One region of the Sorangium sp. So ce693 genome, then DNA from elsewhere that is predicted to be linked to it. Evidence: riboswitches for the same ligand, from Rfam matches in the RefSeq annotation. Region 1 holds a riboswitch; each other region holds the start of a gene.
The links. A riboswitch is a leader RNA that binds a small molecule or an ion and turns the genes downstream of it on or off. The one in region 1 is predicted to bind cobalamin.

Region 1 (7,207 bases):
GAGCGTGCCAAGGCGGACTCATCGATTGTGGAGCCATCGAGCGTGTCCAGCGCGAGCCACCCGACCTCGAGGACACCGCGATTGACGAGCGCTACGGCGCCCCAGCTCCCCGGCCAGCCGCAGCGTGGAGGGGCCATGACGGCGCCGTGGATGGGTCGAGAGCAGGGTTGTCGCGCATTCCTGCGGACCACCCGGCATGAGTGGAGTGGAACGCGCGGCGGGGACGGCGCGGACCGTCGGAGTCGACACCGCTTCAGGCGGCGATGCGCCTACTCCCAGTAAAGCGTCGCCCGCCCGATCGCCGTGAACGGCCACCCCGGCGAGTAGTGGATCCCGGTGACCGGGGCCGGCTCGTACGGCAGCCGCGACTCGCTCGCGAACTGGACCTCGCGCCACGTCGTGTCGAAGAGGTTCTGGATGTCCACGGCCACCTCGACGTGCTTCCACCGCAGCCCGGCGTTGGCGTCGACGACCGTGAACCCCTCGGCGGTGAGCGACTCGTCCTCGGTCGCGGGCCGCGCGCCGATCGCCTTGACCCGCAGCGCCGCGAACGGCGTGAACGCGCCGAACGTCGGGCGGACGCCGACGCCCGCGGTCAGCGTCCGGGTCGGCGCGAGGGCGACCGCGCTCGCGTTGCCGGCGTTCTCGCGGAAGCGCGCGCGGGTGAAGGTCGCGTCCACGTCCGCGAACAGCCAGCTCCCGAGGCGGTAGCGCCCGCCGATCTCGATCCCGTAGCGCCGCGTCTGCCCCGACGCCTCGGTCGCGCCCGCGTCGCCGCTCCACACAAGCTCCGAGTCCACGTCGAGGAGGAACCCGGCCCCGCTCAGCGACAGCCCGCGCAAGGGCGCGACCCGCACGCCGACCTCGTAGCCCGTCGCGGGCGTGATCAGCGTCGCCGCCCCCTCGCCCAGCACCGCGCCCTGCGCGTCGTTCGAGTGGAAGCCCCGCCCGAAGTGGGCGAAGAGATCGAGCCCCTCGACGGGCGACACGATCGCCGTGAGCTTCGGGAGCAGCTGCATCTGCCCCCGGGTGCCGCTCGCTCTGTTCCCCGTCCTCTCGAGGTCCTCGCCCGGGTCGTCCACGTTGACGTCGATCCACTGCCCACGCGCCCCGAGCACGACGCGGAGCCAGCGCCGGAGCCGGGCGTCCTGCTCGACGTAGACGCCGATCTGGCTCTCGTCGACGTGGGTCCTGCTCTTCTCCTCGATCCGCTCGCGCGCCTCGTCGTGGTGGAGGGATTTGTCGATCGCGTCCGCGCGGATCTGCGCGCCGAGCGAGGTCGTGAACCTCGCCCCGCCGATCTCGTATTGCCTGCGGAACCGGAGATCGGCGCCCCCGACGGTGCGGTCGTCGTTCTGCTCGATCTGGTCGCCGTGGACGGCGTCCTCGCTGAAGAACGTGAAGTTCGAGTACAGCGTGAAGCGGTAGCGAACGAGGTAGGCCAGCGCGCTCAGATCGGCGTCCCGCCACGCCGTCGAGTAGGCGAGGGACGCCATGTGCCGCTCGGTCGCCCCGCCCTCGGTCGGATCCACGGCGCCGAAATGGTCGATGCACGGCTGTCCGAACGCCGACGGCGGCGGGTTCAGCCCGCCCTGCTCGCCCTCGCCGCAGACGGCGCGCGCGGGGATCTGGCCGGAGCCGTGCCAGGTCGATCCATACGACATCCATGTCATCTGGACCTTCCCGGTGTCGCCGAGATCGTGCGTGGCCCGCAGGTACACATTGAAGCGCTTGAGCCGCTCCGGGCTCAGGAACGGCCCGTCGTTCCGGTAGATCTCCGCCGCGGCCACAGCGCGCCACGCGTCGCCGAGATCCGGCGAGGCGATGACGAGGCCGCGCTGGATACCGTACTGCCCCAGGCTGACCTGCGCGTAGCTCTCCTCGAGCTTCTCGGCGAAGCGCAGGTTGACGGCGCCCGCCGTACCGAAGTCGCCGATGCCGGCGTAATAAGGCCCCTTGTAGCCGTCGAGCCCTGTCACGAGCTCCGGGATCATGAAGTAGAGATCGGTGAAGCCGTGCCCGTGGCCGTGGCTGACCATGTTGACGGGCACGCCGTCGACGAAGAAGGCGACGTCGGTCCCGTGGTCCGCGTCGAACCCGCGGAGGAAGTACTGGTTCGCCTTGCCGCCGCCCGCGTGCTGCACGGCGAAGAGCCCGGGGACCGACTCGAGGATGTCGCCCGGCCGCAGCCTCGGCCTGAGCTCGAGCTCCCGGTGTCCGACGGAGACGCGCGACGCGGCCTCGCTGCCCGGCCTCTCCGCCTGGATCGTGACCTCGATCGCGGCGTCGCCCTCGGGCGCGCCCGCGCTGCCCGCCGGCGCCGCGGCGTCGCCCGCGGGCGTGCCCGCGCTGCCCGCCGGCGCCGCGGCGTCGCCCGCGGGCGTGCCCTCACCGGAGGGCTCTGCAGCGGCGGCCTCCGGCGGGGCAGCGGGCGCCTCGGGGGTGTCGCCCTCGGCGCGCGCGGGCCGCGCGGCGGCCAGCACCATGGATAACGCGGCGAGCAGATGAAATGGATGGCGGTGCCCGTGGCTCGTCGTGACCGTCTCGCGCAGCATTCGTGTCCTCCTTCGCTGCAATCGCGCGGAGCGGCTTCGGGCCGCTCGCGTCGAGCTCCGCGAGGACGAAATGGCTGGCCATCGCACGGTGCGCTGGACCGACCTCTCGCCCCCGCGGGCGACCGGAAGGCGACGCGGGGGCGGTTCGGTATCCGGGACGTGGCAGAGGCAGAGCTGCACCGGCTCGGACCTCACCGCCTCCCTCGAGGCTCCCAGGTCGAACCGGCGCCGGATGTCTCCCGCCGCCGGGCGCTGGCAGGTCTTCGGGCTCGCGAGCGCTCCGGCCTGGCCGGCTCCCTACTGTCCACCGCTTCCCAGCCCTCGTCGGGCCAGTGCTTGGGGTGGAGGTCGTTCTCGCTTACCGCTGCGGGGCAGCCCCGGAATTTCACCGGGTTCCCTCTTCGGCCCAGGCGAACGCCCGGGCACCAGCGCGGCGCGCACCCTATGGCCGCGCGCCTTCGGCTGTCAATCGCTACCGCTCCCCTCGCCCGCCCGGCGAGGGCTCGCCCGCGCCACGCGCGCGCCTCGCGCTCTCCATCCGAGCGCCTCCCTGCGCGGCTGCCGCGCCGCTGCCGTGCAGGCCGAACGTTCGGGCTCTAGCGAGGATGGGCTCGCTCCTCCGTGGGTCGCGTGCTACACGGCCGCCGCCGTATATGCCCCGTAACGATCTCCGCAATATCGCCATCGTCGCCCACGTCGACCACGGGAAGACGACCCTCGTCGATCACATGCTCCGCCAGTCGGGCGCCTTCCGAGAGAACGAGGTCGTGGCCGAGCGGGTCATGGACTCGAACGACCTCGAGCGGGAGCGCGGCATCACCATCCTCGCGAAGAACACGAGCATCCGGTACCGCGGGGTCAAGATCAACATCGTCGACACGCCCGGCCACTCCGACTTCGGCGGCGAGGTCGAGCGCACGCTCATGATGGCCGACGGGGCGCTCCTCCTCGTCGACGCCGCCGAGGGCCCGCTGCCGCAGACGCGCTTCGTGCTCTCGAAGTGCCTCCAGCGCGGCTTCCCGGTCATCGTGGTCATCAACAAGATCGACCGGAGCGACGCGCGCGCCCACGAGGTGCTCTCCGAGGTGTTCGACCTCTTCTGCGACCTCGAGGCGAGCGACGCGCAGATGGACTTCTCGACGCTCTACGCGATCGCGAAGTTCGGCCAGGCGAAGCGAGAGCTCGAGCACGAGGCGAAGGACCTCGAGCCGCTCTTCGAGACCATCCTCGAGCGGGTCCCCGGCCCCTCGGGCGACCCCGACGGTCCGCTCCAGGTCATCGTCTGCAACACGACGCACGACGAGTACGTGGGCCGGCTCGCGGTCGGCCGCGTGGTCCGCGGCACCGCCCGGTCCGGCGCCGACGTCGCGCTCCTCGCCGAGGGCGGGCAGTCGCGCGGCTACGTGAAGATGCTCTACGCCTACGAGGGGCTGAAGCGCGTCGCCGTCGAGAGCGCCGTCGCGGGCGAGGTGATCGCGATCGCCGGGATCGACGCGGTCACGATCGGCGACACGATCACGGATCCGGCGCACCCCGAGGCGCTGCCGCGGATCGTCGTCGAGGAGCCGACGATCAAGATGAAGATCGGCGTCAACACGTCGACGTTCGCCGGCAAGTGCAAGCAGTCGAAATTCCTGACGAGCCGTCACCTGAAGGAGCGGCTCGAGCGCGAGGCGATGAAGAACCTCGCGATCCGGGTGGAGCCGACCGAGGTGCCCGACACGTTCGTGGTGCTCGGCCGCGGCGAGCTCCAGCTCGCCATCCTGGTCGAGACGATGCGGCGCGAGGGGTACGAGATGCAGCTCTCGAACCCCGAGGTGGTGACGCGCGAGATCGACGGCGAGGTGATGGAGCCGCTCGAGCTCGTGGTCGTGGACGTGCCGGACACCTACGTCGGCATCGTGACCGAGCGCCTCAGCTCCCGGCGCGGCCGGATGGTGAAGATGACGAACCCCGGCTTCGGCCGCGCCCGCCTCGAGTTCCGGGTGCCCTCGCGCGGGCTCATCGGCTTCCGCGGCGAGTTCCTGACGGCGACGCGCGGGACGGGCCTGCTCAACACGATGTTCGACGGCTGGGCGCCCTGGGGCGGCCCGATGATGCGCCGCCCGACCGGCGCCATCGTCGCCGATCGCGTCGGCGTGGCGACCCCGTACGCGCTGCACCACCTGCAGCCGCGCGGCATGTTCTTCATCGTCCCCGGCGTCGAGGTCTACGAGGGGATGATCATCGGCGAGCACAACCGGCCGAACGACACCGACGTCAACGTCATCAAGGAGAAGAAGCTGTCGAACGTGCGCAACCACGGCAAGGACGAGAACGTCCTCCTGGCCAGCCCGCGGCTGCTCACGATCGAGACGGCGATGGAGTGGATCGACGGCGACGAGCTCGTCGAGGTCACGCCCGACGCGGTGCGCGTCCGCAAGAAGGTGCTCGCGTGCAACCGCCGGGAGCGCCGCGAGGACGCGATCGAGCAATCGCAGGCGGTGGAGTGAGCGGCGGGGGGCGCGCGGGACGCCCGACGCGCGCCCCTGCCGTGCCTGCCGCGCTTAAGATGAAGATGCCCTGATGAGAACGACGCTGCTCTTCGCTTTCCTGGCTTCAGTCGTCGTGCTCTCGGGGGCGGGCGCTTGCGGCGGGGCCGTCGTCGTCGACGGGCTCCCCGAGAGCTCCGACGGCGCCGGGGGCGCTGGCGCGGCCGAGGGGTCGCAGTCGGCGAGCTCCGGCCGGCCCTCCATCGAAGAGCAGAAGGCCTCGTGCGATTTCTTCTGCTCGCTCTTCGACGGCGTCACGTGTCCGGAGCTCCGGTGTCACGAGCGCTGCGCCGACCTGCTCTCCGAGCAGCGCCCCTGCAACGCGCAGACCGCTCCTTTCTTCGATTGCATGGGCGAGACCATCGTCTCCGCGGACCGGATCCCCTGCGAGTTCCTCGCGCCGTCGATCGCGTCGCTCTTCGATTGCCTGAGCGGGCGCGATCGGGAGTGCAGGACCGATTTCCTGCCCCAGACGTGCGACGCGCCGTTCGAGCAGCTCAGGGCGTGTCAGCGCGATCAGGGCCGGTAGCGGGGGCGCTCGCCGCCTGACGCGCGCGGCCGCGCGCCGGGGTCGAGGGCGCTCCGGAGCGGCCCGAGGGCGTCGACGACGAACGCGACGAGCGCCTTCACGCGCGGCACCCCGCGCGTATCGCGGTGCACCCCGAGCCACAGCTTGCGCCCTGGCGGCGGCGAGGGCGGCGAGAGCAGGCGGAGGCCGGCGGTCGCGTCGCCGAGGTAGCGGGGCAGGCAGACGAGCCCGACGCCGGCGGCCCCCATCGTCGCCTGGGGCTCGCGGCCGTTGGTGCGCGCGGCGACGCGGGCCTTCGCGGCGACGGCGCGCACCCACGACAGGTCGGCGATCGCCGGAGGATCGTCGTTCATGGTGACGAGGGCGTGGCCCTCGCACTGCCGGCCCCAGTCCGGCGGGCCGTGCTCGGCGAGGTAGTCCTCCGATGCATAGAGGCCGAACGCGATCCGCGCGACCTCGCGCTGGAAGACCTCGTGGTGCTCGAACGCGGCGGGGCGAAGGGCGATGTCCGCTTCCCGCCGCGGCAGGCTCAGCCACCGCGCGTCCGCGATGAGATCGACGGAGATGGCGGGGTGGCGCCCGAGGAACGGGACGAGCAGCGGCCCGAGGACGCGCGTGGCGAGCCACTCGGACGCGGTGATGCGGAGGTGGCCTCTCAGGCCTGCGTCGCGCCCGGCGGCGGCGCGCTCGGCCGCGAGCGCGTCCTGCTCCATGCGCTCGGCGTGGCCGAGCACGCTCTCGCCCGCGGCCGAGAGCGTGAACCCCGACGGCGAGCGCTGGAAGAGCCTCGCCCCGAGGCGCCGCTCGAACGCCGCGACGCGCCGCCCCACGGTCGGCTGGGTGACCTTCAGCGCGCGCGCGGCGGCGGAGAGGTTGCCGTGCCGCGCGACGGCGAGGAAGTAGCGCAGATCGTCCCAGTCGAGCATGGCTCCGGGGCGCGGGGCGCTGCTGCCGGAGAGCGCTCCGCGCCATGCAAAGGTGCATGCCGAGTCTACGTCGATGGTGGATCCCCCGGCAACGGCGGACCGCGCATGCTCTCCAGCGTGCGTTCGCGCACCCGCGACCCCGCGCACTCTCGCACTCGGGCGATCGGGCGCTCGGTACTCGCGTTCTCGCGCTCTCGCGCTCTCGCGCTCTCGCAGGTCGTGTGTTTCACATCGGATGATCGGATGGAGGCTGGCATGTTGACGAATCGTCGTGAGTTTCTCCACCGCGTGACCGGCACGGCCGCGGCGGGCTTCCTGGGCTCTGCCCCGGCCGCGAACACCTCCTGTGCCGCGCAGCATGGGCCGGCGCCGCCGCGACCCGCGGCGGGGTCGAGGATCAAGGCGGTCGCCTTCGACGCCTTTCCGATCTTCGATCCGCGGCCGATCGCCGCGCTCACGGAGGAGCTCTGCCCGGGCAAGGGGGCATTGCTGAACGAGGCGTGGCGCACCCGGCAATTCGAGTACACGTGGCTCCGGGCCGCCTCCCACGAGTATGCCGACTTCTGGCAGGTGACGGCGGATGCGCTGGTGTTCGCCGAGCGCGCGCTGGCGCTCGATCTCGGGGAGGAGAAGCGGGGGCGGCTCCTCGGCGCGTACCTCGATCTC
Region 2 (7,207 bases), 4.4 Mb from region 1:
ACGGCGTTCCACGCGTCGAACTGGAGCTCTCCGCGCGCGGCGCGCGTCTCGTCGAACGCCGGGTGTCGCCCCTTCTCCGCCGCGAGGTCCGCGGACGTCGAGAGCGCGTGGTGATACACCTCCTCCGAGATCCGCCTGGAGAGCTCCCGCGCGGCCGGGGCGTCGAAGGGCAGGCGCATCTGGAAGAACACGTCCTGCAGGCCCATGAGCCCGAGCCCGACGGGCCGCCAGCGGAGGTTCGAGCGCCTCGTCGCGGGGATGGGGTAGTAGTTGAGGTCGATGACACGGTCGAGCTGGCGGACCGCGGTCCGCACCGTGCGCGCGAGCTTCTTGAAGTCGAACGCGATCGCGCCGTCCGCCAGCGTGGTCGTGTGGCGAGCGAGGTTGATCGAGCCCAGGTTGCAGACGGCCGACTCCTCGTTCGAGGTCACCTCCAGGATCTCGGTGCAGAGGTTCGAGAGGTGCACAGTCCGGCCCGGCAGCGCCGTCTGGTTGCAGGCGCGGTTCGACTTGTCCTTGAACGTCATCCAGCCGTTGCCCGTCTGCGCGAGCGTGCGCATCATCCGCGCGTAGAGCTCGCGGGCCTTCATCGTCTTCTTGGCGAGGCCCGCCCGCTCCGCCTCGACGTAGCGACGATCGAACTCCTCCCCGTAGAGATCGGGGAGATCGCGCACTTCCTTCGGGTCGAACAGGCTCCATTCGCCGTCGGCCTCGACCCGCTTCATGAAGAGGTCCGGGACCCAGCTCGCGAGGTTCAGGTTGTGCGTGCGCGCGGCCTCGTCGCCCGTGTTGTCGCGCAGCGAGAGGAACTCCTCGACGTCGGCGTGCCACGGTTCGAGGTAGACGCAGCAGGCGCCCTTGCGCTTGCCGCCCTGGTTCACGGCCGCGACGGACGCGTCGAGCGTCTTGAGCCAAGGCACGATCCCGCTGGAGTGCCCGTTGGTGCTCTCGATGAGCGAGCCGCGCGAGCGCACCCGGTGGTAGGCGAGCCCGATGCCGCCCGAGAACTTCGAGAGCATCGCGACGTCGGTGTAGCGCTGGTAGATGGTCTCGAGGTGATCGTCCGGCGAGTCGAGCAGAAAGCAGCTCGAGAGCTGCTCGTGGCTCGTCCCGGAGTTGAACATCGTCGGTGAGCTCGGGAGGTAATCGAGCGACGAGAAGAGCCGGTAGAGCTCGACGGCCTGCGCCACGGTCTCGGAGAGCGCGCATGCGATGCGCAGGAAGAACTGCTGCGGCGTCTCGATGACGAGGCGCGTCTCCGGGTGCTTGAGCAGGTAGCGGTCGTAGAGCGTCCGCAGGCCGAAGTACTCGAGCTCGTGGTCGCGCCCCGGCTCGATGGCGTCGTTCAGCTTGCGGGCGTTCTGCGCGACGAAGCCGTGGAGCCGATCGTTGATGAGGCCCAGCCGCCGCCCCACGGCGATGGACTGCGAGAAGGCGTGGATCTCCTGATTGCGGACCTCCTTGTCGATGTAGGTCGCGAGCAGGCGCGCCGCGAGCTTCGCGTACTGGGGCTCATCGGCGATGAGCGACGCCGCCGTCTGGATGGAGAGCTGATCGAGCTCGCGCGTCGTCGCGCCGTCGTAGAGGCCGCTGATGGTCTTTGTCGCGACGCGGAGCGCGTCGACGTCGGACAGGGCCGCGCAGGAGCGGCTCACCGCCCGGACGATCTTGTTGACGTCGACTGGCTCGCTCGAGCCGTTGCGCTTCTTCACGCGCATCGTCGTGTGCGGGAGCGTCTCCTCCGCGCCGGCGCTCGTCATGGCGGGCGCGTGAGGCGCGTGGGGTGCGTGGAGCGCGCGCAACGGCGCCGCGCCGTTGCTCTTCACCAACGGTTCGTTCAGCATGGCATCCTCCTCGTCGTGCTCGTTCCGAGCGGTCTCGGACCGCTCGCGTCGATGCCGCGAGAACGAGAAAGCCAGCCGATGCGCACGGGTGCGCCAGGCTCTTTGGAGGAGCCCTCGGACCGACCGCTCGCCCCCGCGGACGAAAGGAAGACAACGCGGGAGGGGGTCGGAACCGGGACAAGCGCGAGAGTCTGCGCCAGCTCGGACCTACCCGCCTCCCACGAGGCTTCCAGGTCAAACCGGCGCGGGATGTCTCCCCAGCGCAGGATGTTGGCAGGTCTTCGGGCTCACGAGCGCTCCGGCTCTCGCCGGGTTCCTACGGTCCACCGCTTCCCAGCCCGAGGGCCAGTGCGCGTCGTGGAGATCGTTCTCGCTTACCGCTGCGGGGCAGCCCCGGATTCACACCGGGTTCCCTTTTGAGCCCCGGGCCGAAGCCCGAGGCACCAACATGGCCACTACATATGGTGGTGCAGTGAGCCGGTCAAGCGAGATGTTGTGGGGGAGCTCCTTTGCCCGGTTGCATGATTGCACGGTTGACGCTGGCGGTGCGCGCAGCGACGGGCCACAACCCGGGCGTATGCCGCTCAGCGAAGCGCTCCTCGCGGATCCGTTCGACGACCTCGTCGCGCTCCTGCGCGGCAAGCGGATCGTGGCGCTGACGGGCGCGGGGTGCAGCACCGAGTCCGGCATCCCGGACTATCGAGGTCCCGAGACGCGGCGCCGCGCGCGGAACCCGATCCAGGGGCGGGAGTTCTCCCGCTCTGCCGAGATCCGGCAGCGGTACTGGGCGCGCGCCGTGATCGGCTGGGAGCGGTTCTCGAGGGCCGAGCCGAACCCCGCCCACCGCGCCCTCGCGCAGCTCGAGCACGGCGGGCAGCTCGACGGCCTCATCACGCAGAACGTCGACGGCCTCCACCAGGCCGCGGGCAGCCGCCGCGTCATCGAGCTGCACGGGACGCTCTCCGAGGTCGCTTGCCTCGCGTGCGGCGCGATGGAGCGGCGCGCCGCCCTCCAGGAGCGGCTCCTCGCGCAGAACCCCGGCTGGCTGCGCCTCGCGGCCGACCTCGCCCCCGACGGCGACGCCGACCTGCCCGCCGAGCACGTGGCGGGCTTCCGGGCGCCGCCGTGCCTCCGCTGCGAGGGGCCGCTCAAGCCGCGCGTCGTCTTCTTCGGCGAGAACGTGGCCCGGCCGATCGTCGACGCGGCCTTCGCGCTCGTGGACGCGGCGGACGCGCTCCTCGTCGTCGGCTCGTCGCTGGCGGTCTTCTCGGGCTACCGCTTCGTGCTGCGCGCCGCGCAGCGAGGCATGCCGATCGCCATGATCAACCTCGGCTCCGCGCGCGGCGAGGAGCTCGGCGCGCTCAAGATCGAGGCCCGGGCCGGCGAGGTGCTGCCGCGCCTCGCCGAGGCGCTCGGCGTCCGCGCGACCGCGGCGCCCCGGTGAGGCGCCGAGCGCCGATGCTCGCGCGGCGCTGACATCACCCGCGCCGGTACATCACATCGCTGCGGAGGACGTACTTGCTCCCCCGCGTCACGGCGGCCCCGCGGTGGAGCCGGCGGTGCTCGAACAGGAGCGCCATCCCGCGCCGCGGGGCGATGCTCCGACCGCCCCAGAAATCGGTCGTGCCGCCCTCGAAGTCGTCGTTCAGGTAGATCATCGCGGTGAACAGGCTCCGCTCGCCGTCGGATCGCACGAACGACCCGTCGCCGTGCCAGTTGAAATATTCGCCTTTGGTGTACCGGTAGTAGCGGAAGCGCTCGTTCAGCCCGACGGCGCGGTGGAGGCCGAAGCTCGGCGGCGTCCACGGCGCGAGCCGCTCCCAGAGGCTCGCGGCGAGCTCCGGATCGTCGACGATGACGCGGCCGTTCTTGCGCACCTCGAGGTTGATGATCTCGGTCCCTCCGATCGGCGCCTGCTCGAAGCCTCGCGCCTCGGCGAGCGCGATGAAGCCCTCGCACTCGTCGGGCGACAGGACGTTCGTCACCGTGAAGATGCGGAGATCGTCGGTGTAGTCGGTGCACTGGACGGTTCGTTCGGCGTGCAGGGTGCTCATGCGTGGAGCGTGGGCCCGGGCGGACCGGATCCGGAAGGGCGGGACCCGGGCAGGACCGGGCAGGACCGGGCAGCGTGGTGGACAGGAGAGCGCCGCATCGCCCATGATCGAGCGCTCGCACCGATGGCACGGGTCTCCAGGGCGGGCGGCGGCATGGAGCCCGCGGTCCGCTTCAACCACACGCTCCTCCAGCGGGCGCGGCTCGAGCTCGACCTGACGCAGGAGCAGGTCGCCGCGTCGATCGGCGTCGACGTGCGGACCTACCGCCGCTACGAGTCGGGCGCGGTCAACGATCCGCGGCTCGGCTTCTCGGTCCGGAGCCCGTCCCGGCGGCGCATCATCGAGCGCCTCGGCGCCGAGCTCGGCCTCGCCGAGGCGGAGCTGCTCGTCGTTGGGGCCGAGGCGGCGCCGGGGGCGGAGCCCGCCGCAGAGGAAGCGGGTGCATCGAGCCAGGCCGCGGAGGCGCCCGCGGGGGCGGGGAAGGCGCCCGCGGGAGCGGGGAGGGCGCTCGACGAGGAGACAGGGGGGAAGGCGCCGGCCGGCGGGCCCGCGCCGTTGCAGGGAGCCGCCCCGGCGTGGCGCCCGCTGCACGCGCACACGCTCCAGCGAGCGCGGCACTTCGTCGGGCGCGCGGAGACCCTCGATCGGCTCGCCACGTGGGCCGACGCGTCACCCCCGTGCCCCCGGGTGATCGCGCTCCTCGGCATCGGCGGGGCGGGCAAGACAGCGATCGCCGAGCGCTTCCTCCAGCGGCTCGGCGACACCCCGCGGCCCGGCGGGGTGCTCGTCTGGAGCTTCTACGACGACCCCAGGACCGAGGCGTTCCTCGAGCAGGCGGCGGCCTACTTCGCGCCGGGCGCGGGCGCCTCGAGTCCGGTGGCGCCGCGGCCGCCGGCGGCGCCCGGAGAGCAGCTCGCGCGGCTGAAAGAGGCGCTGGGACAGGGGCCGCCGCACCTGCTCGTGCTCGACGGGATCGAGACCGTGCAGGCCGAAGGGGGCGCAGGGCGCGCGCACGGCGAGCTCCACGACGCGCTCCTCCGGCGGCTGCTCTGCGCGGTCGCGTCCGGGCTCGGCGGCGCGCGGGCGCTCGTCACGTCGCGCTTCGAGCTCGCGGATCTGTCCGCCTGGGCCGAGGGCGGGCTCGCGACGATCCGGCCGGAGCCGCTCTGCGAGCGCGACGCCGCGTCGCTCCTGCGCCGCTGGGGCATCCGCGGCGACGACGGCGCCCTCGGCGCGCTGTTCGAGAGGACGGGCGGCCACGCGCTCTCGGTCGCCGTCCTCGGCTCCTACGTGGGCGCGTTCCTCGGCGGCGACGCGGGGCGGCTCTCCGCGGCGCAAGCGGCGCACCTCGCCGAGGCCGAGCACGACGACGTCCTCGCCCGCCGCCTGAGCTCGGTGCTGTCGGCCTACGCGCGCGCGCTGCCGCCGGGCGAGCGGGACCTGCTCGCGCGCCTCTCGGTGTTCCCCGGCGGCGCCGGCGAGGAGGCGCTGCTCCAGCTGGTGCGGGCCGGCGGCGAGATCGCGGGCGCCATGGCGGGGTGGGGCGCCGCGGAGCTCGCGCGCGGGCTCGCCCGGCTGGAGCGGCTGGGGCTCGTGTTCGCGGCGCGCCCGGGCGAGCGCTGCTACTCGACGCACCCCTTCGTGCGGCAGCACTTCAAGTCGCTGCTCGGCGTGCCGCCGGAGCGCGTCCACGCCGCGGGGAGCGCCGCGCCGCCGCCGCGCCTCGACGAGGCGCCGCGCCGGGCGCCGCGGGAACGCGAGGCGGTCGACGCGTACGAGGCCATCCTCACCGAGCTGCTCGGCGCCGGGCGGGCGGGCGAGGCGTACGAGATCTACGCGCTCGTCCTCGGGGGCTTCGCGCACCTCGGGCTCAAGCTCGGCGACATGGCCCGCGGCGCCCGCATCCTGCGCGCGTTCGCCTGCGGCGACGACCCTCGGGACATGCCGGCCTCGCTGCCCGCGCGCGCGAGGGCGTCGCTCGCGTACGACGCGGGGCTCTACGCCGGTGCGCTCGGGGATCTCGCGTTCGCCTGCGCCTGCTACGAGGCGCACAACGAGCTCGCCGGTGCGCTGGGCGACCCGGCGCTGCTCGCGATGGGCCTGCGCACGCTGGCGTACACCGAGCGGCTGCGGGGCAACCTGACCGGGGCGCGCGGCCTGCTCGAGCGATCGGCGGAGATCGCCGGAGGCGCCGCGGGGAGCGCCCGTCGCGCCGCGGACCAGGTCCACGCCGTGCGCGCGCTGGCGCTGCTCGCCGCGGTGCTGCACGACCTCGGCGAGGTCGACGCGGCGGGCGAGCGCTTCGCGCGCCTGCGGGAGCTGGGCGACGCGCCGGTGGCGCGCCGCGCGCTCTGGGAGGCGGAGCACGCGCTCGCGGTCGGGCGCCGCGACGAGGCGCGCGAGGCCACGGAGCGGAACATCGCCGAGTGCAGGCGGAGGGGATGGGAGGGGCACGTCGCGCACGGCCACACGCTGCTCGGCCTCGCGCTGCTGGACGGAGGCGACGGCGGCGGCGGCGACGTCGCGCCGGCCGAGGCACACCTCGTCGAGGCGCGCCGCTGGGCTTCCGCGACGGGCGAGGTGGAGGTCGCGCTGCGGTGCCACGAGCTCGCGGCGCGGATCGCGCTCGCCGCTGGCCGGCTCGACGACGGCGCGCGGCAGGCGCTGGAGGGGCTGCATGTCGCGGAGGCGTGCGGGTTCGGCCCGTTCCGCGCGCGGCTCGCGGTCGTCGCCGCGCGGTGCGCGCTGGCCCGCTGCGCGGGGGCGGCGGCGTCCGCGACGGCGCTCGCCGACTCGGCTGTCGCGTGGGCGGGCGAGGACGCGTGGGCGAGGGCGGATGCGCTCCACTGGGCGGGCGTCGCGCGCGCGGCGGCGGCGCGCGGCGAGGAGCGCGCGCGAGGGCGGGAGCTGCTCGCCGAGGCGGCGGCGCTGCGGGCGCGCCTGCGCCATCCCGGGGCCGCGGCGACGCGGGAGGCGCTCGCGCGGCCAGGCGGATGAGGGCGTGGCCCGCTGCGCGCGCCGGCGACGAACGGAGCGCCGCGGGCGGACACTCCGCTGCTCGCCGTCGGGATCTTGCCCGCGAAGGGGATCTATGGGCTCCGCCTTACCAGCACGGGATAACGTGACGTGCCGTGCGCCGCGGGTTGCATGTGAGCGGCCGCGTAGTTGCGCTGTTTCCCTTGCCAGGAGCGACCATGTTCCACCGACGTCCCAAGCTGACGATCTCTTTCGTGCTCGCCCTCTCCACGGCGCTGGGAGCACCGGGCTCCGCGAACGCCGAGCCGGTGATCATCGAAGGAGGTCCTGTAG
Region 3 (7,207 bases), 1.0 Mb from region 1:
GTGGTCGCGGAGCGGGTAGAGGACCGCGCCGTCGCCCGCGCAGAGCACGGCGTCGTACGGCCCGGCCGCGAGCTCCCGCTCCACGAGGGCGCACGCGCGCGCCGGCCGCTCGGGGTGGCCGATCGGGGGGAGGTCGCGGGCGACCGTGAGGCGAACGGCGGCGGGGAGGCGCTCGCGGACGAACGGCTCGGAGGCGAAGGTCTCGCTCGGCTCGACGAGCCAGAGCAGGTCGAGCTGCGCCGCGCCGGCGGCGGCCGCGCCCCGGGCGATCCCGAGGGCGGCGGTGATGCCGGTGTCGGTGGCGATCACGAGCGCCCGGCCGGAGAAGCCCGGCGCGAGCCGCAGCTTGCCCCAGGGGCCGCTCCACTCGAGCTCGGCGCCGACGGCGATGTCGTTGAGCACGTTCGACCCCGGCCCGGCGCCGATGCGCTTCACCGCGATCTCGACGGCGCGCTGCTCGGCGTCGCTGGAGAGCAGCGAGTAGGCGCGCTTCGCGAGCCTGCCGCCGGGCAGGGTGACGCCGGTGTTGATGATCACGTACTGCCCGCCGGCGAAGCCGATCTCCGCGCCGTCGACGCGCTCGAGCCGGAGCAGCCGGGCGTCGTCACCGAGCGGCGCTGCGTGGGCGATCCTGATCTTCGGGTTGCCTTGTGTTGCCATGACGTCGCTCCTGTCTCCGCGCTGTCGCAATCACGCGCGATGGGCTCCCTCCGGTGAGGGGCGCGCTTCAGTCGGCCGGGTAGATCTCGTGCACGAAGTCGTGCATCTCCTCGAGCTCCCGGTAGAGCCGGCCGAGCCCGTCGACCTGGGCGCGCAGATCGAGCTCGACCTGCTTCGTCAGGATGAGGAGCGAGCGCAGATAAGGCAGCTTCGGGTCGCCGGAGGGGGTCTTGGCGACCTTCTCCTGGAGCTCCACGAGCGACCCCTCGAAGAGGCGCGAGAGGTTCTTCAGGTCCCCGGCGCGCAGCATCGCCGAGACCGGCCCTGGCTCGGCGGCCGCGGCGCCGAGCTCGGCGAGCTCGTGCGTGCGCTCGGCCGGATCATCGATCCCCAGGATGTTCATGAGCCCAAGGCGGAGCGCGGCGATCTCGTGACAGGCCATATCGGTTCTCTCCTATCCATCCTTCATTGCATGATGTCGTCGACGAGCCGGGCCACCAGCCGGTCGCCGAGCAGGTGCTCCTCGACGAGGTCCTTCGCGTCCTCCTCGCGGACGCCGCGGTACCAGACCCCGTCGGGGTAGACGGCGACCGTCGGCCCCTCGCCGCAGCGCCCCATGCACGACGTCCTCGTCACGCGGATCTGCTGCTGCTGGCCGGCCTGCTTCACGAGGCGGCGCACCGACTCGAGCAGCGCCAGGCTGCCGCGGTCCACGCAGTCGGCGTTGCCGCAGACGAGCACGTGCTTGCGCAGCGAGCGGTGGGCGTGCGGGTGGTTCGACGCCTGCGTGTGCGTGAGCGTGTGGCGCACGCTGTAGAGCATCGCCTTGAGCCCGCCGACCTCCCGGGCGAGCCCCGGCAGCGCGGTGCGGTACATGCACGTGTCGCAGGGGAGCGGCGCCTCGCCGGCGAACGCCTGGCGCGCGCGCTCGTCGATCAGCCCCTCGAGCGCGCTCGACCGGCCGAGGTGCGGCGCGAGCGACGCCCGGATCCACGGGTACGTCGACGAGAAGCGGTCGACCTGCTCGGCGAGCTTCGTCATGAGCCGCCCGGCGAAGAGGAAGTAGGGGACCACCACGACGCGCTCCGGCCGGTGCCGCGCGACCCGCTCCAGCGTCTCCTCGACCGAGGGCCGGGTGACGCCGATGAAGGTCGGCTCGACGAGCTGGAGCCCGCGGCCCTCGCCGATGAGGCGCGCCGTCTTGCAGAAATCGCCGTTCGCGTCCGGGTCGCTCGACCCGCGCCCCACGACGACGAGCGCCGACCGGGCCCGCGCCGCCGGGTCGTCCGGCAGCGCGGTCGCGGCGCGCTCGAACGCGATCTGCGCGAGCGCCGGGTGCACGCCGAGCGGCCGCGCCGCCGAGAAGCGCACGCCCGGGTGCGCGGCCCGCGCCCGCTCGAGCGCGAGCGGGATGTCGTTCTTCACGTGCCCCGCGGCGAACAGGAAGAGCGGCACGACCGCCACCCGCGACGCCCGCGCCGCGAGCGCCGCGAGCGCGTCGGCGAGGTGCGGCGTCGCGAGCTCGATGTAGCCGTGCTGCACGGCGATCTCGGGCCGCGCCACGGCGTAATCGGCCACGATCGCCTCGAACTCGGCGTTCGACGCGGCGTCGCGGCTGCCGTGGCCGATCAGCAGGAGACCGTCGTCATGCACGCGAGCGCCTCCTCCAGGGTGAGCGGGAGCCCCGCGCCGCCCTGCGGCGGCACAGGCCTCATCCGGGTCCAGAGCTCGGCGACCCACGGCCGCCGCACCCGCGCCCGCGCGAGGAGCTCCCCCCGCGCGAACACCTCCCGCGGCGGCCCGTCCGCGAGGACCTGGCCGTCGCCGAGCAGGACCGCGCGCGTTGCGAAGAGCGGCACGAGATCCACGGCGTGCGTCGCGGTGACCAGCGTGGTCCCCTGCTGCTCGGAGAGCGCGCGCAGCGTCTGGCACAGGGCGAGCTCGCCCTCCGGGTCGAGCCCCGCGGTCGGCTCGTCGAGCAGCAGCACCCGCGGCCGCATCGCCAGCATCCCGGCGATGCACGCGCGCTTGCGCTCGCCGAAGCTCAGCGCCTCGATGGCCCGATCGGCGAGGTGGGCGATCTGCACGGCGGCGAGCGCCTCCTCGGCGCGGCGCCGCGCCTCGGGCGCGGGCAGGCCGAGGTTTCGCGGGCCGAACAGGACGTCGTCGAGGAGCGTCGCGCCGAGCAGCTGGTCGTCCGGGTCCTGGAGCACGAGCGCGGCGCCCGCGGCGACGGCGTCCGAGGGCGAGCCCACGCGGCGGCCCGCGATCTCGACGCCGCCGCCGGGCGCCGGGAGGAGCCCGACGAGCGTCCGGAGCAGCGCGGTCTTGCCGGCGCCGTTGCCGCCGAGCACCGCCACGGACTCGCCCTCGGCGACGTCGAGGCGCACGTCGCGCAGCACGGGCTCGCCGCGCCGGTAGCCGAGCCAGGGGGCGCGCAGCGCGATCGCGATCATCCGGCCTCTCCCGCGGCGACGCTGAGCCCGAGGGCCGCGATGGCGGCGGCGGCGAACGCGAGGTTCGCGGCGGGCGCGCTCGCCCTCCGGTCGGCGACGGGGAGCTTCCCCTGGTAGCCGCGGAGCTGCATGGCGAGCGCGGCGCTCTCGGAGCGCTCCAGCGTGCGGAGCGCCACGACGCCAGCGACGGCGCCGGCCGAGCGCGCGGCAGCGCCGGGGCGTGTGAACCCGCCGCGGAGCGCGGCGGCGCTCCACGCGCTGTCGGCCGCGCGCTGGAGCACGCCGGCGAAGCGCCGCGTCAGCGCGAGCAGCTCGACGAGGGCCGCGGGGACGCCGAGCCCGGCGAGCGCCGCCTCGATCTCGGCGGGCGCGGCGGCGCCGGCGAGCCACCGGAGCACCGCGGCCGCCGCGAGGACGCGCGCGCCGATGGCCACGGCGCGGCGGGCCCCCTCGGCCGTGATCGCGTCGACAGGGAACGGCGCGCCGGGGAAAAGCGGCGCCCCCGGCGTGAGCGCGAGCGCCAGCGCCGCCGCGACCGCGCCGATCCATGCGGCGGGCGCGGCGGCGCGGAGGACGGCGCGCGCCGGCGTGCCCTGGAGGCGGAGGGCCGCGCACGCGAGGAGGAGCAGCGCGGCCGGTGTGACGGGCGAGCGCGCGCCCGCGGCGACGCAGCACGCAGCCACGGCGGCCCCGAGGCGGAGCCGGGCGTCCACGTCGCGGAGCCGCGCGGGGGGATCAGTCCGCACGCAGGCCTTCGCCGCCGGCCTTGCCCGCGGGCGCGTCCGCGCGCTCGACGAAGAGCACGCGCGAAAAGTAGCCGAGGGCGAAGCCGGCGAGGAGCCCGGCCCAGAGGAACGCGAACAGCAGGAGGTCGCCCTCGAGGCCCGCGAACAGCGGCCCCGTCTCGTGGCGCCCTGCGTCCTCGGCGACGCGGCGGACCACGGCCTCGTCGACGCCGTCCCAGGACGCGTTGCGGCAGGCGGCGAGCCAGAGGGCAGCGGCGAGCTGGAGCGCGCGCTCGCAGGCCACGCACGCGCGCCGCGCGAGCAGCGCTGACATCGGGCGCTGTCCGAGCCGCCGCGTCACGATGCCCCCGGGGCGAGCCGGACGACCTGGAGCCGGTCCAGGATGTCGGGCCGCCGGGTGCGCAGGAAGGCGAGCGCCCCCGCGGTCATGACGCCCTCGAGCAGGCCGAGCGGCAGCTGGGTGGGGACGAAGGCGAGGGCGACGCCCGTGAACATGGAGGTCACCGATCCCTCGCCCGAGAGCCCGAGCGCGAGCGCGAGCGCCGTGGTGGCGTACGTCGCCCAGTCCGACGTCACGCCCGCCAGGAAGCCCGCGACCCAGAGGTTCGCGCCGCAGCGCCGCGCGAGATGAAAGACGAAGTATCCGGTGAAGGCGCCCGCGATGCCCATCGACGCGACGTCGGCGCCGAGCGTGGTGAGGCCGCCGTGCGCGAGGAAGAGGGCCTGGATAAGGAGCGCCACCACGGTGACGAGGACGGTCATCCAGGGGCCGATGAGCACCGCCGCGAGCCCTGTGCCGCACGGGTGGGAGCAGGTCCCGGCGGTCGGCACCGGCACGGGCATGCATGAGATCGCGAAGACGGCGGCGGCGATGAGGCCGACGAACGGCTTGTAGAAGGCGTCCTGCCGGGTGCGGCGCCGGAGCAGGTGGAGGGCGATCGCGACGAAGGGCAGGGCGAGCGCGTTCCAGGCGGCGCACCAGCCGAGCGGCAGGACGCCTTCCGCGAGGTGCATCGCGGCCGCGGGCCGGGGCGCGAGGAGCGTCCCCAGGGACACGGCGGCGATCGACACAACGCGGCCGTGAAGACCGATTTCGGCGCTCCGGGTGAAGTCCGCACCCGAACGCCACGAAGACGTGCGCAAGCTGCACCTCGTGGGAGGCTCGGGTAGGTCTCCCGGCTCATGGGTTCAGGGAGCTGATCGAGCTCCCAGCGCTGCGTCCACCTTCCCAGGCCTCGTCCAATGAGGCCCAGTGGTCTTCGGAGGCAGCTCCCCACTCACGGTGGCGGGACCGCGCCGGTTTTGCACCGGCTTCCCTGTTATGCCCCGGAGGGCACCCGAGGAATGGATTGTCAGGCCGGTGCTCGGTAATCCCGTTTCGTGTCCGGCGTCAAGGACGTCGCGCCCCGATCGCGGCGGAGGTGCCCAGCGGACGCTGCACGGGGCCTCGCGTGTCAGACGAGCTCACCGTTGAGCGCGCGGGCTCCGCCTTGCGCGCGTTGGCCCGCGCGTCCTGGCGACACGATCGCGCGAGCCGGGCGAGCACCCCGCAGCCGGGCGAGCACCCCGGGTGCGCGAACCGGGCGAACCGGGGTGCGCGAACCGGGCGAACCGGGGTGCGCAGACCGGGCGAACCCGGGTGCCTCGACCCGGTGCATCGATCTGGGGCGCGCGCTTCCACCTGGCGCGCTCCGGCCCGCCGCTGCACGCCGCGAGCTCCCTCGTCTACGGCGTCGGTGCGGCGGTGATGCCTGGGCTGGTGGCCACCCCGCCCTCGGGGGGCGCTGCAGCGGCGCACGAGGCCATCGCTGCCGAGGCGCGCCGTGCGCCTGTCGGGGCCCCCATCCAGCAGACAGGCGCGCGCCGACGAGCGATCCAGGCCCTGTCATGCAATGGCCGAGGTCGAGAAATTGACCCAGACGCATCAGGCGAAGAGTCGTCGAGCACACGTCGTGAAATATGTCCCCCTTAGATAAAACCTGTTTACTTTGTGGCCATGCGGGCGCTGCGCGTATCGCGGCCTGCGCGCAAGCAGGGGCTCTCGTGTGCTTGAACACAGGCGCCGGCGCGTTCCTTCCGCAGTGTGCTTTGTTCGTCCTGGCTCTTTACTCGGGAGCAGGTGTCCGGTGTGCGGCCCGTCGCGTCGTGGCGTCTCTTATTGAAGAGGTGGGGGATCTCGTGTTCGCTCGTCTCGGAATGCGAAATGGACGCTGCGCTGAGCGCTGTCTCCGGTGGAGCGGTATGCCCGGCTCGAACGTGAATTCCTGCAGAGCTGGTGTGTGTGGGTCGCGCGCTCGCCTGGCTGCCTTCGCGTCTGGAGCGCTCTGCTCGCCCGGCGTGCAGGCGTTGCACTTTGTTATCGACAACGCGCTTGCGGATGCCACAATCTGACTACCGCATGCGCACCGGCGCGGACCCCCCAGCCCGGAGCGCATGCGGTTTTTCTTCTTAGCACCGTGGCGGACGTTCAGGACTCCGGCGCGGTTTTCCTGCCGCGGTCATTCTGGGTCCCCCTCCAGCGTGATGCGCGGTATTTTTTTGCCCTCGGGCGCGCGGTTCGCGCCTTCCGAGGTTTCACTTGCCGGTGAACGTGGCCTGCGATTTCGCCAGGAACGCTTTCATTCCGAGCTGTTGATCTTCGCTGCCGAAGAGCGCCGCGAATGCCTGGGCTTCCAGCTCGTTGGCGGCGGCGAGGTCGAGGCTCTCGCCGCGCAGGAGGACGCGCTTGGCGGCGGCGACGGCGAGCGGGCCGCGCGAGGCGATCTTGAGGGCGGTCTCCTGGGCGCGCGCGAGGAGCTCGGTCGCCGGGAAGACGGCGTTGACGAGCCCGATCGACAGCGCCTGCTGCGCGGTGATCATGTCTCCTGAATAGACGAGCTCGCGCGCGCGTCCGGGCCCGACCCGTCGCAGCAGCCGCTGGGTCCCGCCGAACCCCGGGATGACGCCCAGGTTCACCTCGGGCTGGCCGAGTTTGGCGCCTTCGGCGGCGTAGATGAAGTCGCAGGCGAGGGCGAGCTCGCAGCCGCCGCCCAGCGCGAAGCCGTTGACGGCGGCGATCACGGGGAAGGGGGCAGTCTCGATGAGCTCGGCGAGCCGGTGTCCTGCGTCGGCGAACCGCTTCGCGGCGATGCTGTTCATCGTGGCCATTTCCGCGATGTCGGCGCCGGCGACGAACGCCTTGCCGGCGCCGGTCAGCACCGCCGCGCGCACCTCGTTGCCCTCGGCGGGCGTGAGGAGGTCGCGGAAGGCCGCCGTGAGCTCGCCGAGGACGGCGGGGTTCAGGGCGTTGAGTTTGTCGGGCCGCTGGATGGTCACGGTGGCGACGTGACCCGCGCGCTCGACGGC
Region 4 (7,207 bases), 4.5 Mb from region 1:
CGCGTACAGCGCCTCGCGCCCGAGCCCGCGCTCGTCGAGCAGGTGATCGCGGATCGCGACGACGGACGACGACTCGCCCGCGACCCAGGCGAAGACGCGGCCGTCCGGCCACCCCAGGGCGCGGACGGCCGCCTCGAGCCGGGGGCCCGGGGCGTGCTCGCCCTGCAGGTAGATCCAGGTCAGCGCGACGTGCGGCGGGTGATCGATCTCCTGCACGTCCGCCGCGTCGGGGACCGCGACGACGGCGTGGCCGCGCGCCGTCTTCGGCAGGGCCTCGAGCAGCGCGCCGATGGCCGGCAGCGCGGAGAGGTCGCCGGCCAGGAGGTACCAGTCCGCGGGACCGAGCATCGGATCGGGGCCGCCCGGCCCGGCGATGCCGATGCGGTCGCCCGGCCTGGCGCGGTGGGCCCACCGCGACGCGGGGCCGTCGTCCCCGTGCAGGACGAAGTCCACGTCCAGCTCGCCGGCCTGCGCGTCGAACCTGCGCACCGAGTACGTGCGCGTGATCGGCCGCCGACGCATCGGAGGCCAGACGGGGCCGTCCGGGCCCAGCGTGGGCAGCTCCGGCGCCGCCTGGTCGCCGCGCGGGAAGAAGACCTTGATGTGCGCGCCGCCGCAGCGCGCGGGGAACCCCGCGATCGCCTCGCCGCCCAGCGTGATCCGCCGCATGCGGGGGGAGATCGCGGTCGTGCGCAGCACCTCGAGCAGGCGCGGCGGGGTGCGCGCCACCGGCCCGGGTGGGGATGTCGCGACTCGATTCATGGTGACCTGTGCCATGGGGAAGCCGTCGTGCAGCAAGCTCGGCCGGTCAGCCTGTAGCTTCCTGGATGGGCGCCTCCGCGCGGTGTCGGGGCGCTGGCCTCGCCTCGCGCGGCAGCCGGGTCGACAGGAGCTCCCACCAGTGCCCGAGCGTCGGCAGCTCGGCGAGGTCCACGAACGCGACGTCGATCCCCGCGGCGCGCCACTGCTCGACGAGCGTCATGAGCCGTATCGAGTCGAGCCCCAGATCGAGGACGTTGTCGCGATCGGAGATCGCCGAGGGGAGCTGGTCGAGGACCTCGGCCACGTCGCCGCGCAGGCGCTCGACCCACGGCGTCCGGTCCTGCGTCCCCCCGAGCGGCGCCGGCGCCTCGCGCCGCGGGGGGCTCGCCCGCTCGCGGGGCGCGAGCGCGGCCGCGAGCGCGGCGAGGACGTCGCTCGTCGGCAGCGCGACGCCGCACCGCTGCGCGACGTAGGTGATGGCCATGTCGTGCTGCTGCCGGGAGAAATCGGCGGTCCCGTCGGTCACGAGGAACGGCTGGACGTCGTTCATGAACGCCTCGCACGCGGTCAGCAGGCACCCGATGTGCGCGTACACGCCGCACACGATCAGCTGATCGCGGCCCCACCGGCGCATGAGATCCAGGAGCTCCGTGCGCTGGAAGGCGCTGTAACGCCACTTGGTGAGGACGGTGTCGGCGCTTCCCGGCGCGAGCTCGCGCACGATCTCGTGTTTGTCGGGCTGCTGCGTCAGACCGGGCCCCCAGAGATCCGTCAGCAAACCGCGCTGGGCTCTCGTCTGCTCTGCCGGCTGCTTCGTGTAGACGACCGGGATCCCGCTCGCCGCGCACCTCTCCCGGAGCAGGCGGACACTTTCGATCAGCTCGACCATCGGGGACGCGCTCGCGTCGTAGAAGCCGAGGAAATACTCCTGCATATCGTGGATCAAGAGGACGGAGCGCCCCGGATCCGGCCGCCATGACGCCCGGCTCTCCGGGAGCTCATCGGCTCGTGGCATGCGATAGGTCTGGATGCGGGGGATGGCCATGGTCGTTCCTCTCTCTCTTCTCGTCTCTTGTGGTCGCAGCGCTCCTGTCGACGGAACGGCCGCGGGCGTCGCTGCGCCGCCTCGGCTCGCGCTGTCCTCTCAGGCGCGCGCTCCCTGCGCGAGCCTGTCGGCGATCCAGCGGCGGAGCGCCTTCTTGTCCACCTTGCCGACGCTCGTCGTCGGGAGGGCGTCGAGCCACTCGATGCGATCGGGCACCTTGTACGGGGCGACGCCGCGCTCGCGCAGGAAGGCGTTGATCTCCCTCGCCGGCGGCGGCTGCCCGCGCGCCACGAGGAACGCGCACGACCGCTCGCCGAGGTGGGCGTCCGGCATGGCGACGAGCGCCGCGTCGCGCACCGCCGGGTGGGCGAGGACGTGGTTCTCGACCTCCTCGGCCGCGATCTTCTCGCCGCCGCGGTTGATCTGATCCTTGGCGCGGCCCTCCACGACGAGGTAGCCGGCGGCGGTCCGCCGCACGAGATCGCCCGTGCGGTAGAAGCCGTCGCGCGTGAACGCCTTCTCGTTGTGCGCGTCGGCCCTGTAATAGCCGCGGATCGTGTAGGGCCCTCGCGTGAGCAGGTGGCCGACCTGCCCGGGCTCGACGTCGCGGTCCTCGTCGTCCACGACGCGGACCTCGTCGTGGGGCGAGATGGGCCGACCCTGCGTCTCGAGCGCGATGGCGTCGGGGTCGTCGAGGCGGGTGTAGTTGACGAGCCCCTCCGCCATCCCGAACACCTGCTGCACCTTGCAGCCCAGGGTCGGCCCCACGCGGCGCGCGACCTCCGCGGGGAGCCTGGCGCCGCCCACCTGGAGCACCTTCAAGCTCGACAGGTCGTGCCGCGCCGCCCGGGCCGACTCCAGCCAGACCGAGGCCAGCGGCGGCACGAGCGCGGTCAGCGTGACCCGCTCCCGCTCGATCCACGCGAACGCCTCGTCCGGGCTGGGGCGGCGGCAGAGCACCACGCGGCCGCCGGCGTGGAGCGCGCCGAGGCTCCCGGGAGAGCTGAGCGTGAAGTTGTGCGCGACGGGGAGGACGGCGAGGTAGACGCTGCCCTCGTCGAGCCCGCAGATCTCCGCGCTGGCCCGAACGCTGTAGAGGTAGTCGTCGTGCGTCCTCGGGATGAGCTTCGGTACGCCGGTGCTCCCGCCGGACAGCTGGAAGAACGCGACGTCCCCCGCGGCGGGCTCCGGGAGCTCGACGGGCTCCCGGTCCAGGCTGGAGAGCGCCGTGTGCTCGCCCGGCTCGCCGGCCACGAGCACGTGCCGCAAGGTCCTGACGTCACGCCGGATCTGGCTCGCCAGCTCCCGGTAATCGAACCCGCCGTCCCGGTCGGCGATGACGTACGCGACCGCCTCGGTGTGCTCGCAGAAATACGCGATCTCGGCGCGCCGGTGCGCGGGCAGGGCCAGCACGGGGAGCGCCCCGAGCCGGAACAGCGCGAAGCACACCTCGAAGAACTCCGCGATGTTCGGGAGCTGGACGACGACGCGATCCCCCGGCCGGAGCCCGAGGCGCAGGAGGCCCGCGGCGAGGCGATCGGCGCGCCGATCGAGCTCACCGTAGCTCAGCCGGCGATCGCCGCCGACGAGCGCGATCCGATCCGGGTGCCGCGCGGCCCGCTCGCGGAGCAGGCGCCCGAAGGTGTCGCCGCGCCAGTAGCCGGCGCGCCGGTAGAGATCGGCCATCTCGGCCGGCCACGGAGTCCAGCCGTCGAGCGCCTGCGTTCGCGCCTGCGCGGGCGCCTGCCGGCTTTCCTCCTGAGAGCTCATGCCCTCTCCGGCGCCTTGTCGAGGCCGAGCGCGTTCAGCATCGTCCCGAGCTTGGCGGTGGTCTCGGCGAGCTCGTGCTCGCCGCTCGATCCGATGACGATCCCGGCCCCGGCATAGAGGCGGAGCGCCCGGCCGGCGACGTCGGCGCAGCGGATGACGACCGCCCACTCGCCGTCGCCGCTGGCGTCGGACCAGCCCACGAGCCCCGTGAAGAACCCGCGGTCGAACCGCTCGATCGCCTCGATGGCGTCGCGGGCGCGGTCCGTGGGGTATCCGCACACCGCGGGGGTCGGGTGCAGCGCTGTGGCCAGCTTCATCGAGGAGATCGAGAGATCGCGCAGCTCCCCGGTGAGCCGGCTCGACAGGTGCCACAGCGTCGGGGTCTGCGTGAGCGAAGGCTCGTCGGGGACGCTGAGGCGCCGGCAGAACGGCCGGAGCGCGGCGGCGACGGCGTCGACGACGATGGCGTGCTCGTGCCGGTCTTTCTCGGACGCGAGCAGGGCGATCGCCCGCCGGCGGTCCTCGTCGGGGTCCGGGCTGCGGATCGCGGAGCCGGCGAGCGGATTGGCGATCACCCGGAGCCCGGAGCGCGACAGGAGCAGCTCCGGGCTCGCGCCGAGGAGCGTCCGCGCGCGCGACGTCGCGCCGCCGCGCTCCGCGCCGGAGAGCCCCGCGGTCGGATCCGAGAGGTTGGCGGCGAAGGTGTAGCCGTTCCGGTTCTGCTGCGAGAGGCGCTGGAGGACGAGGCGGAGATCGACCGGCTCTCGCAGGACCATCTCCAGCATCCTGGAGAGGACCACCTTGCTCAGCACCTCGGACCGCATCAGGCCCACCGCCGCCTCGACGCCGCGCACGTAGTCGCGGGGCTCCGGGACCTGGCGCAGCTCCTGGATGGCAATCGGCAGGTGCGCCCTCGGCGACTCCGACGTGTGGTTGAGCGGGCCTGCGCTCTGGATGGTCCGCGGCACGATGAGGTGAGCGGGCGACGTGCTGTTGAACGGCACCGCGCCGACCACCATGGGGAGGCCCTGACCGGCGCCGGTCCTCGAGGCCGCCGCGAGCACCCTTGTGACGCGGTCCGCGAGGCGATCGCCCTGATCCGCGCCGTTCGGCTCGAGGATCATGTCGTGTACGCCCTGCGCGAGGAGGGTGCGTGTCGGCGACGCGAAGAAGAACGCCGACTCAGGGGTGTATTGCTTCAACAGCTGCCCTGCGTTCACCGCGGGCAGCGCGGCAGAGGCCGGCATCGAGATGGAACTCGTCACATTCAGCTCCGATGGGCGTCGAGAGCCACGTGGGCTCGGGTCATCGGGCGCTGGACGTCAGGTCTCGGGCCGCTTGATCCTGATAAAGAAAATCAGTTTCAAGTAACTCATGGCACGGCCGAGCAAGACTGTCAAGGGACTCCCGATTCCGTCTCGGGTGTGTGCCGTCGGTGGGGCCCGTGGACGGGGCGCTCCGGGGCTTCGCTTCTGCGTTGACATCCTGCGTGACGGGTGCGACGAGTCGCCCCGCCATCGGTGCTCGTCCGGCCATCGCCGGGCGAGCTGAAAAGGGAACCCGGTGAGAATCCGGGACTGCCCCCGCAGCGGTGAACGGGAACGACGATCACCAAGAAGCACTGGGCATGCACCAGAGCAGCCTGGGAAGCGGTGATCCGTAGGAGAGCGGCCGGCGATGGCCGCAGCGCCCGTGAGTCCGAAGACCTGCCGAAGGTGCGCGCGCCGGTGCGCTGGCGCGCGCTGACCTGAGCCTTCGAGGGGAAGGCGCGCAGGCTCTCGACCACCTCGCTCGCGCGCGGTGCCGTGGCCCGTCACGCAGCCCCCTCGCTTCGGCTCTCGGCTCACCCGGAGCAGCGCTGGGTCGACGCGGGCAGGCGGCGCGTGAATGGTTGATTCCTCTGATCGTCGGTCGCGTCGGCGCCGGAGCGCCGGCGCGGCGTGCTGGCTCGCGCTCGCGGTCGGCAGCGTCGTGGCAGCCTCGCCTGCCGCCCGCGCCGACGATCGGCGCAGGCCGGCGGGCGAGCAGGGGGGCGATCGCGCTGTCGCTCCGCCGGAGACAGCCCCGCTGGAGGTGCGCGTCGAGGGCGATCGCCTGCGCGCGCCCGCGCCGCCCAAGGACAGGTCCGTCGCGGGGTCGGTGCTGAGCCGCGATCGCCTCACCGGCGCGGGGCTCGGGGCGGCGGACGTGCTCCGCACGCAGCCGGGCGTCCGCGTGGAGGAGTCGGGCGGCTTCGGCGGGCCGGCGACCGCGGCCCTCCGGGGAGCGACCGCCACGCAGACGCCTGTGTACCTCGCCGGCGTCCGCCTGAACGACGACGTCGTGGGGACGGCGGATCTCTCCCTCGTGCCCCTCTGGCTCATCGAGCGCGTCGAGATCTACCGCGGCAACGCGCCCATCGAGGCCGACCGCCTCGGCCCCGGCGGCGCGATCTTCTTCGAGCCGCGGCGGCCCTCCCGGACGACGGCCGGCGTGGGGGCGATGGCGGGCTCGCTCGGCGCGCGGCGCGGGTGGGCGTTCGCCGGCGCCAGCGCGGGGCCGGTGAGCTCGATCGTCGGGGTGAGCGCCGAGGCCGCGGAGAACCGCTACACGTTCGTGGACGATCGCGGGACGCTCTTCGACGAGAGCGACGATACCCTGGAGCGCCGGCAGAACGCCGACGTGCGCACGATCGACGCCTGGGCGCTCGCGCGCGTCGAGCTCGGGGGCGGCGCGATCGTCGACGTGATCGCGAACGGCACCGATCGCGAGCAGGGGATGCCGAGGCTCGCGCTCCTGCCGTCCCGGAAAGCGCGGGGGGAGTCGCGGCGCGCGCTGACGTCGGTCGTGGCGCGCGTGCCGTTCGGCGGCGAGGCGCAGCACGCGATCGAGGCGCGTACCTCGTTCATCGAGGCGCGCTCGGAGGTCCACGACCCCCTCTTCGAGCTCGCGCTGCTCACGCCGGAGCTCCGCCTCGCCGGCCGCCGCCTGGAGCAGACGCTCGGGGCGACGCTCGCCTTCGCCGACCGGCTCCGGGTGCGGCCCGTGCTCTCGGTCGCGCGCGAGGGCATCTCGCGCGCGCCGGACGACGTCCCGCTCGCGCGGGCGCGGCGCTCGTTCGCGCGTGGCGCCGTCAGCGCGGAGGTGCGGCTCGGCGAGGGGCTCGCGCTGCACGCCCTCGCGAGCGGGGAGTGCCACGCCACCGGCGCGGACCCGGAGCGCCCTTGCGACGTGCTCGTCCCGACCGGGCGGGTCGGCGTGGAGGCGGGGAGCGACCGGATCCGGCTCCTCGCGACCGTGGGCCGCTACGTCCGCGTCCCGACGCTCGGCGAGGTGTACGGCGTCTCCGGCGTCGTCCACGGCAACGTGGAGCTCGAGCCGGAGTCCGGCGCCACGATCGAGGCCGGGATCCGGGCGCAGACGGGGCGCGGCGCCGTCGTGCGCGGCGCCTTCATCGACGTCTTCGCGTTCGGGAGCGCGGTCTCCGGGCTCGTCGCGTACGAGAGATCCGGCCAGGGCTACGTGAGCCCGTACAACGTCGGCCGCGCCCGCGTCGTGGGCGCAGAGCTCCTGGCCGGGGTCGAGGTGACCCCGTTCCTCCGCGCCGAGGTTGCGGCGACGCTGCTCGATCCGCGGGACACGACGCCGGGG

Region 2: linked by a shared signal. The riboswitch ahead of WMF14_RS21835 (ribonucleoside-diphosphate reductase subunit alpha) and the one ahead of WMF14_RS05165 (TonB-dependent receptor) in region 1 are both predicted to bind cobalamin.
Region 3: linked by a shared signal. The riboswitch ahead of WMF14_RS01355 (energy-coupling factor ABC transporter permease) and the one ahead of WMF14_RS05165 (TonB-dependent receptor) in region 1 are both predicted to bind cobalamin.
Region 4: linked by a shared signal. The riboswitch ahead of WMF14_RS21850 (TonB-dependent receptor domain-containing protein) and the one ahead of WMF14_RS05165 (TonB-dependent receptor) in region 1 are both predicted to bind cobalamin.

The regions. Positions count from the first base shown of each region.
Region 1 covers NZ_CP150347.1:1,378,473-1,385,679, reverse strand. The annotation lists gene WMF14_RS05165 (TonB-dependent receptor) at 270-2,555, opposite strand; cobalamin riboswitch at 2,793-3,000, opposite strand; gene typA (translational GTPase TypA) at 3,161-5,047, shown strand; gene WMF14_RS05155 (hypothetical protein) at 5,121-5,615, shown strand; gene WMF14_RS05150 (LysR family transcriptional regulator) at 5,603-6,541, opposite strand; gene WMF14_RS05145 (haloacid dehalogenase type II) at 6,797-7,207, shown strand, end outside.
Region 2 covers NZ_CP150347.1:5,818,727-5,825,933, reverse strand. The annotation lists gene WMF14_RS21835 (ribonucleoside-diphosphate reductase subunit alpha) at 1-1,844, opposite strand, end outside; cobalamin riboswitch at 2,100-2,307, opposite strand; gene WMF14_RS21830 (NAD-dependent protein deacetylase) at 2,422-3,288, shown strand; gene WMF14_RS21825 (prolyl hydroxylase family protein) at 3,323-3,898, opposite strand; gene WMF14_RS21820 (helix-turn-helix domain-containing protein) at 4,022-6,895, shown strand; gene traA (outer membrane exchange protein TraA family protein) at 7,093-7,207, shown strand, end outside.
Region 3 covers NZ_CP150347.1:348,232-355,438, forward strand. The annotation lists gene WMF14_RS01325 (FAD-dependent oxidoreductase) at 1-660, opposite strand, end outside; gene WMF14_RS01330 (DUF3209 family protein) at 728-1,102, opposite strand; gene WMF14_RS01335 (CbiX/SirB N-terminal domain-containing protein) at 1,126-2,313, opposite strand; gene WMF14_RS01340 (ATP-binding cassette domain-containing protein) at 2,289-3,116, opposite strand; gene WMF14_RS01345 (CbiQ family ECF transporter T component) at 3,113-3,862, opposite strand; gene WMF14_RS01350 (hypothetical protein) at 3,852-4,175, opposite strand; gene WMF14_RS01355 (energy-coupling factor ABC transporter permease) at 4,199-4,912, opposite strand; cobalamin riboswitch at 5,011-5,218, opposite strand; gene WMF14_RS01360 (enoyl-CoA hydratase/isomerase family protein) at 6,437-7,207, opposite strand, start outside.
Region 4 covers NZ_CP150347.1:5,829,214-5,836,420, reverse strand. The annotation lists gene WMF14_RS21870 (siderophore-interacting protein) at 1-762, opposite strand, end outside; gene WMF14_RS21865 (isochorismatase family protein) at 809-1,807, opposite strand; gene WMF14_RS21860 ((2,3-dihydroxybenzoyl)adenylate synthase) at 1,907-3,577, opposite strand; gene dhbC (isochorismate synthase DhbC) at 3,574-4,842, opposite strand; cobalamin riboswitch at 5,079-5,305, shown strand; gene WMF14_RS21850 (TonB-dependent receptor domain-containing protein) at 5,465-7,207, shown strand, end outside.